DNA from 2 places in the Candidatus Enterococcus mangumiae genome. Region 2 is predicted to be linked to the other one. Evidence: predicted binding sites of a transcription regulator. Region 2 holds the regulator's gene; the other holds the start of a gene.

Region 1 (5,180 bases), 870 kb from region 2:
CACACTCAATGCTGTTTTACCAACTGCTGTGGGTCCTACGATCACTAATACTTTTTCCATATGACTCCTACTTTTTCTTTAATTGTTTCACATACCAGGCACGTTCAGGAAAATCTGTGATGAGCGCATCAACAGGTTCATTGAAGCCTCTTTCAAGATCTTCGGTCGTATTGACTGTCCAAAGGCGAATACGTTTTGGAAACTCTTGTAGTTCCTGAGAGTGTTTAAATGCCCAAGCCGCTTTAGGATGAAGCCCTTCGATAAAAGGCAATGTCTTAGCTAATTCGAATTTCTCCATTGAATCACTCATCAAAAGGTCCAACTGTGCATCAGGTTCGATGACGGATAAGCGTTCTAATGAACGAAGATTGAAACTGCAATACGCATGATGAAACGGCCATTCGTTTTTCGTCATTAGTTCAGATACTCGCGCTTCGATTCCTTCATATTCATACTTATCTGTTTTGATTTCGATCATCAATGTGCCTCGGTAGTTTTTTTGGAGAAGCAACGAGAGTACTTCTTTCAAGGTTGGGATCTTCGCTGCTGGAAATTCTTTACTGAACCAACTTCCTGCATTCAACTTCTTTAATTCTTCAAGGGTCTTTTCTCGCACCAGACCTTTACCATTCGTGGTTCGATCGACTGTTTCATCATGGATCACGATCAACTGTCCGTCTTTACTCAGATGAACATCAAGCTCGATCCCATCAGCCCCTACTCTTACTGCTTCAGAAAAAGCTGGTAAGGTGTTTTCTGGATGCGTTCCCTTACTTCCTCGATGTGCATAAATCTGTACCATAGTCCTCACTCCGATCATCCCTATTTTACCACAGGAACAAAAAAGAAAAAGCTCGGACTCATTATGAATGTCCAAACTTTTTCTATTATCGTTAGTATCTGCTTGCTATTTAGTTGAACAAGCGATATTTGAGCATTTACTTAGCTCCATACATCATCTTTTGAGAAAAAGCCGATCGGTTGTCTAGTCGTATTTTTCAACTGGGATTTTTTCTCATTGATCATTGCGGTCAAGTTGTCTGTAAAGTTTTCTAAAATCACACGACCACCTTTGTAAGCATAACCACCGATCTTCATTGTTTCATCCGGTGAAAGAATCACTTTGCGATGTGCGATATTTTGGAATAATTCGTCTAAAATATAATTGGGTAAATAAAAATTATTTTGTGCAGAAAATGATTGCAGATACGCAAAATCATCGATTGTGATATAACAATCGTCAAAAGCATCAAAGCTGACATATTCTTCTAATAAGCTTGCGCGCTTTTGGAGGATCTCATTGATTTTTTTATTCAATTGATTCAACGTTTCGATTTCTTTGACTTTTAGTTCCAATTCGCGTCTACGTTGCTCTTTATTCTCTAAATGACGCATCTGGATCGCCATCCCAAAATACACTAAGATCGCTCCTACTAATACACCGATAAAACCTGTGATAGCAATTACCAATTATGGTTCCTCCTTCTTATTGATTTCTTTTTTTATCATAACATAAACTGACTTTATGAGACTAGCTATCGGAAAGTTTTTTCATTTGACCTTTATTGACCAAAAATGTATACTACTTTGTAGGTAATCAAAATCAATTTATGTTACACTATTTCTAAACAAATCAAGGAGGAACCTTATTATGAATTTAATTCCTACAGTTATTGAACAATCCTCACGTGGGGAAAGAGCCTATGATATTTACTCACGTTTATTGAAAGACCGCATCATCATGTTGAGCGGACAAGTAACAGATGATCTTGCAAACTCGATCATCGCGCAATTACTATTTCTTGATGCGCAAGATTCTGAAAAAGACATCTACATCTACATCAACTCACCTGGTGGTTCTGTAACTGCCGGAATGGCGATTTACGACACAATGAATTTTGTGAAAGCAGATGTTCAAACAATCGTTATGGGGATGGCTGCTTCAATGGGAAGCTTCTTATTGACTGCCGGAACAAAAGGCAAACGATTTGCTTTACCAAACGCTGAAATCATGATCCATCAACCACTTGGTGGCGCTCAAGGTCAAGCAACAGAGATCGAGATTGCTGCACGTCACATCTTACAAACGCGCGAACGCCTGAATAAAATCTTGGCTGAACGTACTGGTCAACCAATCGAAGTGATCGAAAAAGACACAGATCGTGATAACTATATGACTGCTGAACAAGCAAAAGCATACGGTTTGATCGATGAAGTCATGGAAAACAGTGCTTCATTAAGCTAATCAACCGATAAGACCAATGAAAGAAGGACCGTCATATTCACATGACAGTCCTTCTTTTTTCGCTATACAAACAGGCGATCAACCTAGTTTTGCCATTCTTTGAAAAATCCGTCCGCATGTTTTTGTCCCATCTCGATATAATGCGCGATATTCTGTTTATTTTTGCGGATTTCTTCTTCTGTTAAAGGACGGATCACCTTGGCTGGTCGGCCAAAAGCTAAAACATTCGGCGGGATGATTTTTCCTTCGGTCACAAGTGACCCGGCACCGATCAAGCTGTTTTCACCGATGACTGCATGATTCAACACGGTCGCTCCCATACCGATCAACGCACCCTTTTCGATTTTACAACCATGGAGCATACATTGGTGACCAACTGTGACATTTTCAGCGATTTCGACTGGTGCATCATGATCAACATGGATGACTGTTCCGTCTTGAATATTGGTTCCATTGCCGATCTTGATCCAATTGCTATCACCACGAACCACTGCTTGGTACCAAATCGTGACATCTTCTCCTAATTCTACATCACCGATCACTGTCGCATTTTCTGCTATAAACCTTGCCATCTCGTTCCCTCTTTTCATTTTTATTGAAGAAAAAAGGTTCTAGAAGGCTGTCTGCCCCTAGAAACCTCTTTCCGTTATTCCGCAGATTCAGCAAACTGGCTATTATAAAGTTTCTCGTAGAAACCGCCTTTTGCTAATAAACTTTCATGTGTTCCTTTTTCAATGATTTGTCCTTGATCCATGACCAAGATCAAATCAGCCTCACGAATAGTTGATAGACGGTGAGCGATCACAAAACTCGTTCGTCCTTCCATGACTTTATCCATGGCTTTTTGGATCAACGCCTCTAGTCTCGTATCAACGGAACTAGTCGCCTCATCTAAAATCAATATCTTCGGATCTGATACGACCGCACGAGCAATCGTCAATAATTGTTTTTGTCCGAGAGAAACATTTTCTCCCTCTGAGTTGATTTCCATATCATATCCGTCAGGCATCGTCCGGATAAAATGATCGACGTTCGCTGTTTTTGCTGCATCAACGATTTCATAATCCGTTGCATCCAGCTTACCAAAACGAATATTATCTGCGATCGTCCCTTCATATAACCAAGCATCTTGTAGCACCATGCCAAATAATGAACGGACATCACTACGACTCATCGCTTTCGTATCGATTCCATCGATCTTGATCGCGCCATGTGTGACATCATAAAAACGCATCAATAAGTTGATCAATGTTGTTTTCCCAGCTCCTGTCGGTCCAACAACTGCCACCATCTGCCCTGCAGCTACTTCAAAATTAAGATCTTGGATCAATGGTTTCTTCGGATCATAAGCAAAATCGACATGTTCAAACGACACATTTCCTTGAATCGTTTCTGGCAAAGGAACATCGACTTTGTTTTCTTTTTCCTCAGGTTCATCTAAAATCTCAAAGACCCGTTTTGTCGCTGCTGAGGCACTTTGTAACACAGATGATAATTGCGTTACATTTCCCATTGGTTGGCTGATTTGCCAAATGTATTGGATAAACGCTTGTAGTTGCCCAACAACGATGACGCCCGAGATAACGTAAAAGCTTCCTAAAATCGCCATACCAATGTAAGTAGCGTACGCCGTCAACTGCACTAAAGGCATCATCAATCCAGAAATGAAGGCCGCTCTAAATCCAAAATGTTTTAACTTATGATTGACTTTATGAAAGCCTTCAAACGTTTCTTTCTCACGGCCATATACTTTTAACACGCTAAAACCAGTCATGTTTTCTTGAACATAGCCGTTTAATTCTCCTAAAGAGTTTTGCATTTCTTGGAAATACTTTTGAGAAGCATTGATCACTCGTTTAGAGATCCAAATCGATGCTGGGATCATGATCATTGAGATCAACGCCATGATTGGTTGGATATAAAACATCATCGCCGCTGCCATCGTAATTCCTAAGATCGCATTCACGACACCGATAAATGCTTGTTGTAAAGCACCGCTGACTGCATCTACGTCATTTGTTACACGAGATAAAATATTTCCTTGTTGGTTTTTATCAAAATAAGAAACCGGCAAGCGATTGATTTTTTCTTCAATATCTCTACGCAAGTCTTTCATTGCGCTTTGAACAACATTTGTCATTAATACACCCGAAAGTAATTGAGAGATACAGTACCCTGTACCAACTACTGCGATCCAAATCAAACAGTTAATGATATAAGAAAAATTGATGGATTCATTATTTGCTAGGTTTTTACTGATTTCTGTCGTTGGAAGACCTACGACGTAAGGAAGCGCTGCGTTGAATGCCACCGTCAAAAATGTAAATAACAGTACTAAGATAAACGTCAAACGATACGGACGGATATAGCGGGCTAAACGTTTAAAAGAAGCGAAGGTTTTTTTCATGCTAATTCCTCCTTCGATAATTGAGAAGCGGCGATATCGTAATAAATCGGACAATTTTCCAATAGCTCACGATGTGTTCCCATGCCCACTACTTCTCCTTCATTCATTACGATGATTTTATCCGCGTGCATGATCGTACCCACACGTTGCGCCACGATCAGTACGGTTGAGTCAGTGGTTTCTTTTTTCAACCTTGCGCGAAGTTTTGCATCTGTTTGATAATCAAGTGCAGAAAAGCTATCATCAAAAATATAGATTTCTGGACGGCGGATAATTGCTCGAGCAATCGCTAACCGTTGCTTTTGTCCACCGGAGAAGTTTGCCCCACCTTCAGAAAGATGTTCATCATATCCATCTGCTTTTTTGGAAATAAAATCAGTTGCCTGCGCAATATCAGCCGCACGCTCCATTTCCTCTTGTGTTGCATCTTCCTTACCGTATCTCAAATTTTCAGCGATCGTGCCCGTAAACAATAATGCTTTTTGTGGAATAAAACCGATTTTTTGTCTCAACTTACTCAACTGATAC
Region 2 (5,180 bases):
ATCAAGGCATCCTCTTCACCAAACATCACTTCCGACAATGCTTTCGCAAGCTCTGTTTTCCCTACCCCTGTTGGGCCTAAAAACATGAAGGAACCAATTGGACGATTTGGATCTTTTAAGCCACTACGCGCCCGACGAATGGCACGAGACACAGCTTTAACTGCTTCATCTTGTCCAACGACACGTTCGTGAAGTAAGGCTTCTAGCTCCAACAATCGTTGACTTTCTTTCTTCTCTAACTGTTGCAATGGCACACCTGTCCATTCAGAAACAACAGTAGCCACATCTTCTTCAGTGACACGATCTGCAAAGCCATTTTTATGTTTTGCTTCGATCGCTAATCGTTTTTCTAATTTCTTCATTAAGCTTTTTTCTTGTCTACGTAGATGCGCAGCAGTTTCAAAATCTTGCTTTTGAATGGCACGCTCTTTGTCTTTGTTCAATTGTTCGATCTCTTGCTTCAAGATCGCCGTTTCTGACAAATCATCTGCTTGCTCCAATCGAACTTTTGCTGCCGATTCATCGATCAAGTCGATTGCTTTATCCGGTAATTGTCTAGAAGTGATATAACGAACAGACAGATTGACCGCTGCTCGCACGGCTTCATCTGTGATCTCCACATGATGATGTTCTTCATAGCGTGAACGTAGGCCACGTAAGATTTCTTCTGCTTCATCCGCTGTCGGTTCATCTACTTGGATACGTGCAAAACGTCGCTCTAATGCAGAATCTTTTTCAATATATTTTTGGTATTCATCTAATGTGGTTGCACCGATCGTCTGTAACTCACCACGCGCTAATGCCGGCTTCAAAATATTCGAGGCATCGATCGCACCTTCTGCCCCACCTGCGCCGATCAACGTGTGTAGCTCATCAATAAAGAGGATCACTTGACCGTCATGATAAATTTCATCAATTACTTTTTTCATTCGATCTTCAAATTCACCACGATACTTCGTTCCAGCGACCAATGCACCCATGTCTAACATCATCAAACGTTTTGTTCGCATTTCTTCAGGGACTTCACCTAAAATAATTTTTTGAGCTAAACCTTCCGCAATCGCTGTTTTACCAACACCAGGTTCCCCCACCAATACGGGATTGTTTTTTGTTCGACGACTAAGGATTTGGATCAAGCGTTTGACTTCTCTTGAACGTCCTACGACTGGATCTAGTCTGTTTTCTTTTGCTAACTTTGTTAAATCTCTAGCTAAAGAATCCAATGTCGGGGTTCCTTGTGTCATTGCACGTTTTTCTTGGGGATTACGACGGCGAATACCACCACTGTTCGAGTCTGTACCCATCGTACGCTTCAATGACTGACGAACTTTACTCAAACTGATGCCAAGGTTGATCATGATACGTGTAGCCATGATACTTTCATCTTTTAATAGACTAAGTAAAATATGTTCAGTGCCTACCTTTTGTGCGCCCATTTTATTCACTTCGCTATTTGCCAAAGCAAAAATTTGTTTCATCCGAGGGGAATAAGGTAGTAATGCACCTTTTGCATAAGTTTTCACTGTCCCATAACCGACTAAATGTTCGATTTCTTCGTAAATATCTTTTTCATTTAATTTCATTTCTCGTAATACTTTTCCAGCAATCCCATCAGGTTCGATCACTAAAGCCAACAATATATGTTCTGAACTTACCGCTTGATGTTTGAAGCGTTTTGCTTCTTCTTGGGCAATTTCTAAGACACGTTGCGCTCTTTCTGTAAATATCTCTGCCATTTAATCTTCACTTCCCGTCTTCATAGCTTAATCGTTCTAAAAATGCTCGTAGAATGCGAGCACGCGTATAATCTTCTGTCTCATTGATGTTCAACGTATTTTTAGCAATGGCGCTCAACATCAAGTTTCCTTCTTTTTTGGTAATGATTTGGTCTTCATATAATTTCTGAATAATGGCATAGGCGTTTTTTTCATTGATGGTTTCACCAAACAACAAATTGATTCGTTCAAGCATTTGTTTCTTATCCGACATTCTCACTTTAGCAATCCGGATATACCCACCGCCACCACGTTTACTCTCTACAAGATAGCCTCGTTGGATCGTAAAGCGTGTATTGATCACGTAATTGATTTGCGAAGGAACGCAGTTAAAAAGGTCTGCCAATTCAATCCTTCGAAGCTCGATCATCTCATTTTTTTCTAGGATCTTTTTTATATATGATTCAATTAGATCCGAAGTATTTTGTTGTGCCATCCCACTCATTCCTTTGACTAATATTGACCTTAATTATAGCGAATTTACAGATAGAAAGAAAGGAGAACGCTTGTTAGGTGTTTGATTCGAAGATAACGATAAGAGACGATTTTTTTTATGTAAATAAAAAAAACTAGGAATTCAATGAAGTCCCAGTTTTTCCAACGCGCCCAAGAGGAGTCGAACCCCTAACCTTTTGATCCGTAGTCAAACACTCTATCCAATTGAGCTATGGGCGCATATTCAGTTAACAATGATAATCATACGATAAATTTTAGAATAAAGCAAGCTGTTATAAGACTTTATAATAATTATTTTCAAGTTTTTATTTATCCGCTTCATTTCATATCTTTAGTTTTCGTACGAGCAATTCCTATTAGCTTATCACCAATATCACAATATTAGATGAAGAATTTCGAATAAAACTACAAAATCTTCTCAGCTATGAAGAAGGGATTCGTCATTTCTTGATCTACCTTACTCTAATGGAAAAATAGAAGCAAAGAACACACCAACATCAAGCACTCAAACGAGTGTCTTATGGCTTTAAATCATTTGAGAACATGCGCATCCGAATCTTTTTGACGAATCAAGTCATTCACGTAAAATAACGAAGAAAATCCGGAGAAGAAGTGTTCACTTCCTCTTCCGGATTTCACTTGATTGAACTCATCAGTCCTTATTGACAAAGAGCCAAAAAAAGACCGAAACAGAAAGTAACCCTTCTGTTTCGGACATCTCATTACTAATTAAAATCGGGAAGACAGGATTCGAACCTGCGACCCCTTGGTCCCAAACCAAGTGCTCTACCAAGCTGAGCTACTTCCCGTAAAAAATAAAAAGACTACGCGCCCAAGAGGAGTCGAACCCCTAACCTTTTGATCCGTAGTCAAACACTCTATCCAATTGAGCTATGGGCGCATATTTGTAATGCCGAGGACCGGAATCGAACCGGTACGGTGATCACTCACCGCAGGATTTTAAGTCCTGTGCGTCTGCCAGTTCCGCCACCCCGGCGCGTAGTACGTAGTACTTTGGCAAAGCGGAAAACGGGGTTCGAACCCGCGACCCCCACCTTGGCAAGGTGGTGCTCTACCACTGAGCTATTTCCGCGTATTTACGATGCCGGCTAAAGGACTTGAACCCTCGACCCTCTGATTACAAATCAGATGCTCTACCAACTGAGCTAAGCCGGCGTAAAAAAATAGAATAAATCATATGATGCGGGTGAAGGGACTTGAACCCCCACGCCGTAAGGCGCTAGATCCTAAATCTAGTGCGTCTGCCAATTCCGCCACACCCGCAAAAATATGAGCCGTACAGGGCTCGAACCTGTGACCCTCTGATTAAAAGTCAGATGCTCTACCAACTGAGCTAACGGCTCATATGGAGGTTAACGGGATCGAACCGCTGACCCTCTGCTTGTAAGGCAGATGCTCTCCCAGCTGAGCTAAACCTCCAAAGATAACAAAGCGTGGCGGCGTCCTACTCTCACAAGGGGCAACCCCTCACTACAATCGGCGCTAAGAAGCTTAACTTCTGTGTTCGGCATGGTTACAGGTGTATCCTTCTCGCCATCGCCACCACACTTGGTGTTATCTATTTCTGAGTAAATCTTGTTCACTCAAAACTGGATTTGAAGTATCAGTAAGAAACTCTCCGAGTTTTTCATTTTATTTTGGTTAAGTCCTCGATCGATTAGTATCAGTCCGCTCCATACATCACTGTACTTCCACTTCTGACCTATCTACCTGATCATCTCTCAGGGATCTTACTTTCTTAAAGAAATGGGAAATCTCATCTTGAGGTGGGCTTCACACTTAGATGCTTTCAGCGTTTATCCCTTCCCTACATAGCTACCCAGCAATGCCCTTGGCAGAACAACTGGTACACCAGCGGTAAGTCCATCCCGGTCCTCTCGTACTAAGGACAGCTCCTCTCAAATTTCCAACGCCCGCGACGGATAGGGACCGAACTGTCTCACGACGTTCTGAACCCAGCTCGCGTGCCGCTTTAATGGGCGAACAGCCCAACCCTTGGGACCGACTACAGCCCCAGGATGCGACGAGCCGACATCGAGGTGCCAAACCTCCCCGTCGATGTGGACTCTTGGGGGAGATAAGCCTGTTATCCCCAGGGTAGCTTTTATCCGTTGAGCGATGGCCCTTCCATGCGGAACCACCGGATCACTAAGCCCGACTTTCGTCCCTGCTCGACTTGTAGGTCTCGCAGTCAAGCTCCCTTCTGCCTTTACACTCTTCGAATGATTTCCAACCATTCTGAGGGAACCTTTGGGCGCCTCCGTTACTCTTTAGGAGGCGACCGCCCCAGTCAAACTGCCCATCTGACACTGTCTCCCACCACGATCAGTGGTGCGGGTTAGAGTGGCCATAACGCAGGGGTAGTATCCCACCAGCGCCTCCATCGAAACTAGCGTTCCGATTTCTACGGCTCCTACCTATCCTGTACATGCGGTACAGACACTCAATATCAAACTACAGTAAAGCTCCATGGGGTCTTTCCGTCCTGTCGCGGGTAACCTGCATCTTCACAGGTACTAAAATTTCACCGAGTCTCTCGTTGAGACAGTGCCCAAATCGTTACGCCTTTCGTGCGGGTCGGAACTTACCCGACAAGGAATTTCGCTACCTTAGGACCGTTATAGTTACGGCCGCCGTTTACTGGGGCTTCAATTCGTACCTTCGCTTACGCTAAGCACTCCTCTTAACCTTCCAGCACCGGGCAGGCGTCAGCCCCTATACTTCATCTTACGATTTTGCAGAGACCTGTGTTTTTGATAAACAGTCGCTTGGGCCTATTCACTGCGGCTGATCTGACGATCAGCACCCCTTCTCCCGAAGTTACGGGGTCATTTTGCCGAGTTCCTTAACGAGAGTTCTCTCGCTCACCTTAGGATTCTCTCCTCGACTACCTGTGTCGGTTTGCGGTACGGGTCGTTGTTTTCTCAC

What was found. The regulator CtsR, encoded in region 2, represses protease genes until heat stress. The targets are predictions, from matches to a motif close to TTGGTCAAAAAAGGTCAAANA.
Region 1: the regulator CtsR is predicted to act here: its motif matches at 1,553-1,573, upstream of clpP (ATP-dependent Clp endopeptidase proteolytic subunit ClpP).

Annotation. Positions count from the first base shown of each region.
Region 1 is NZ_CP147250.1:2,066,375-2,071,554, reverse strand. It holds gene miaA (tRNA (adenosine(37)-N6)-dimethylallyltransferase MiaA) at 1-60, opposite strand, end outside; gene DOK79_RS09875 (glycerophosphodiester phosphodiesterase) at 68-802, opposite strand; gene DOK79_RS09870 (hypothetical protein) at 943-1,407, opposite strand; gene clpP (ATP-dependent Clp endopeptidase proteolytic subunit ClpP) at 1,652-2,245, shown strand; gene DOK79_RS09860 (gamma carbonic anhydrase family protein) at 2,329-2,817, opposite strand; gene efrB (ABC transporter ATP-binding protein) at 2,892-4,652, opposite strand; gene DOK79_RS09850 (ABC transporter transmembrane domain-containing protein) at 4,649-5,180, opposite strand, start outside.
Region 2 is NZ_CP147250.1:1,198,351-1,203,530, forward strand. It holds gene DOK79_RS05775 (ATP-dependent Clp protease ATP-binding subunit) at 1-1,736, opposite strand, end outside; gene DOK79_RS05780 (CtsR family transcriptional regulator) at 1,744-2,211, opposite strand; tRNA gene DOK79_RS05785 (tRNA-Arg) at 2,377-2,450, opposite strand; partial or broken gene DOK79_RS05790 (transposase) at 2,613-2,822, shown strand; tRNA gene DOK79_RS05795 (tRNA-Pro) at 2,967-3,040, opposite strand; tRNA gene DOK79_RS05800 (tRNA-Arg) at 3,059-3,132, opposite strand; tRNA gene DOK79_RS05805 (tRNA-Leu) at 3,143-3,228, opposite strand; tRNA gene DOK79_RS05810 (tRNA-Gly) at 3,253-3,324, opposite strand; tRNA gene DOK79_RS05815 (tRNA-Thr) at 3,335-3,407, opposite strand; tRNA gene DOK79_RS05820 (tRNA-Leu) at 3,434-3,515, opposite strand; tRNA gene DOK79_RS05825 (tRNA-Lys) at 3,523-3,595, opposite strand; tRNA gene DOK79_RS05830 (tRNA-Val) at 3,599-3,671, opposite strand; rRNA gene rrf (5S ribosomal RNA) at 3,684-3,799, opposite strand; rRNA gene DOK79_RS05840 (23S ribosomal RNA) at 3,890-5,180, opposite strand, start outside.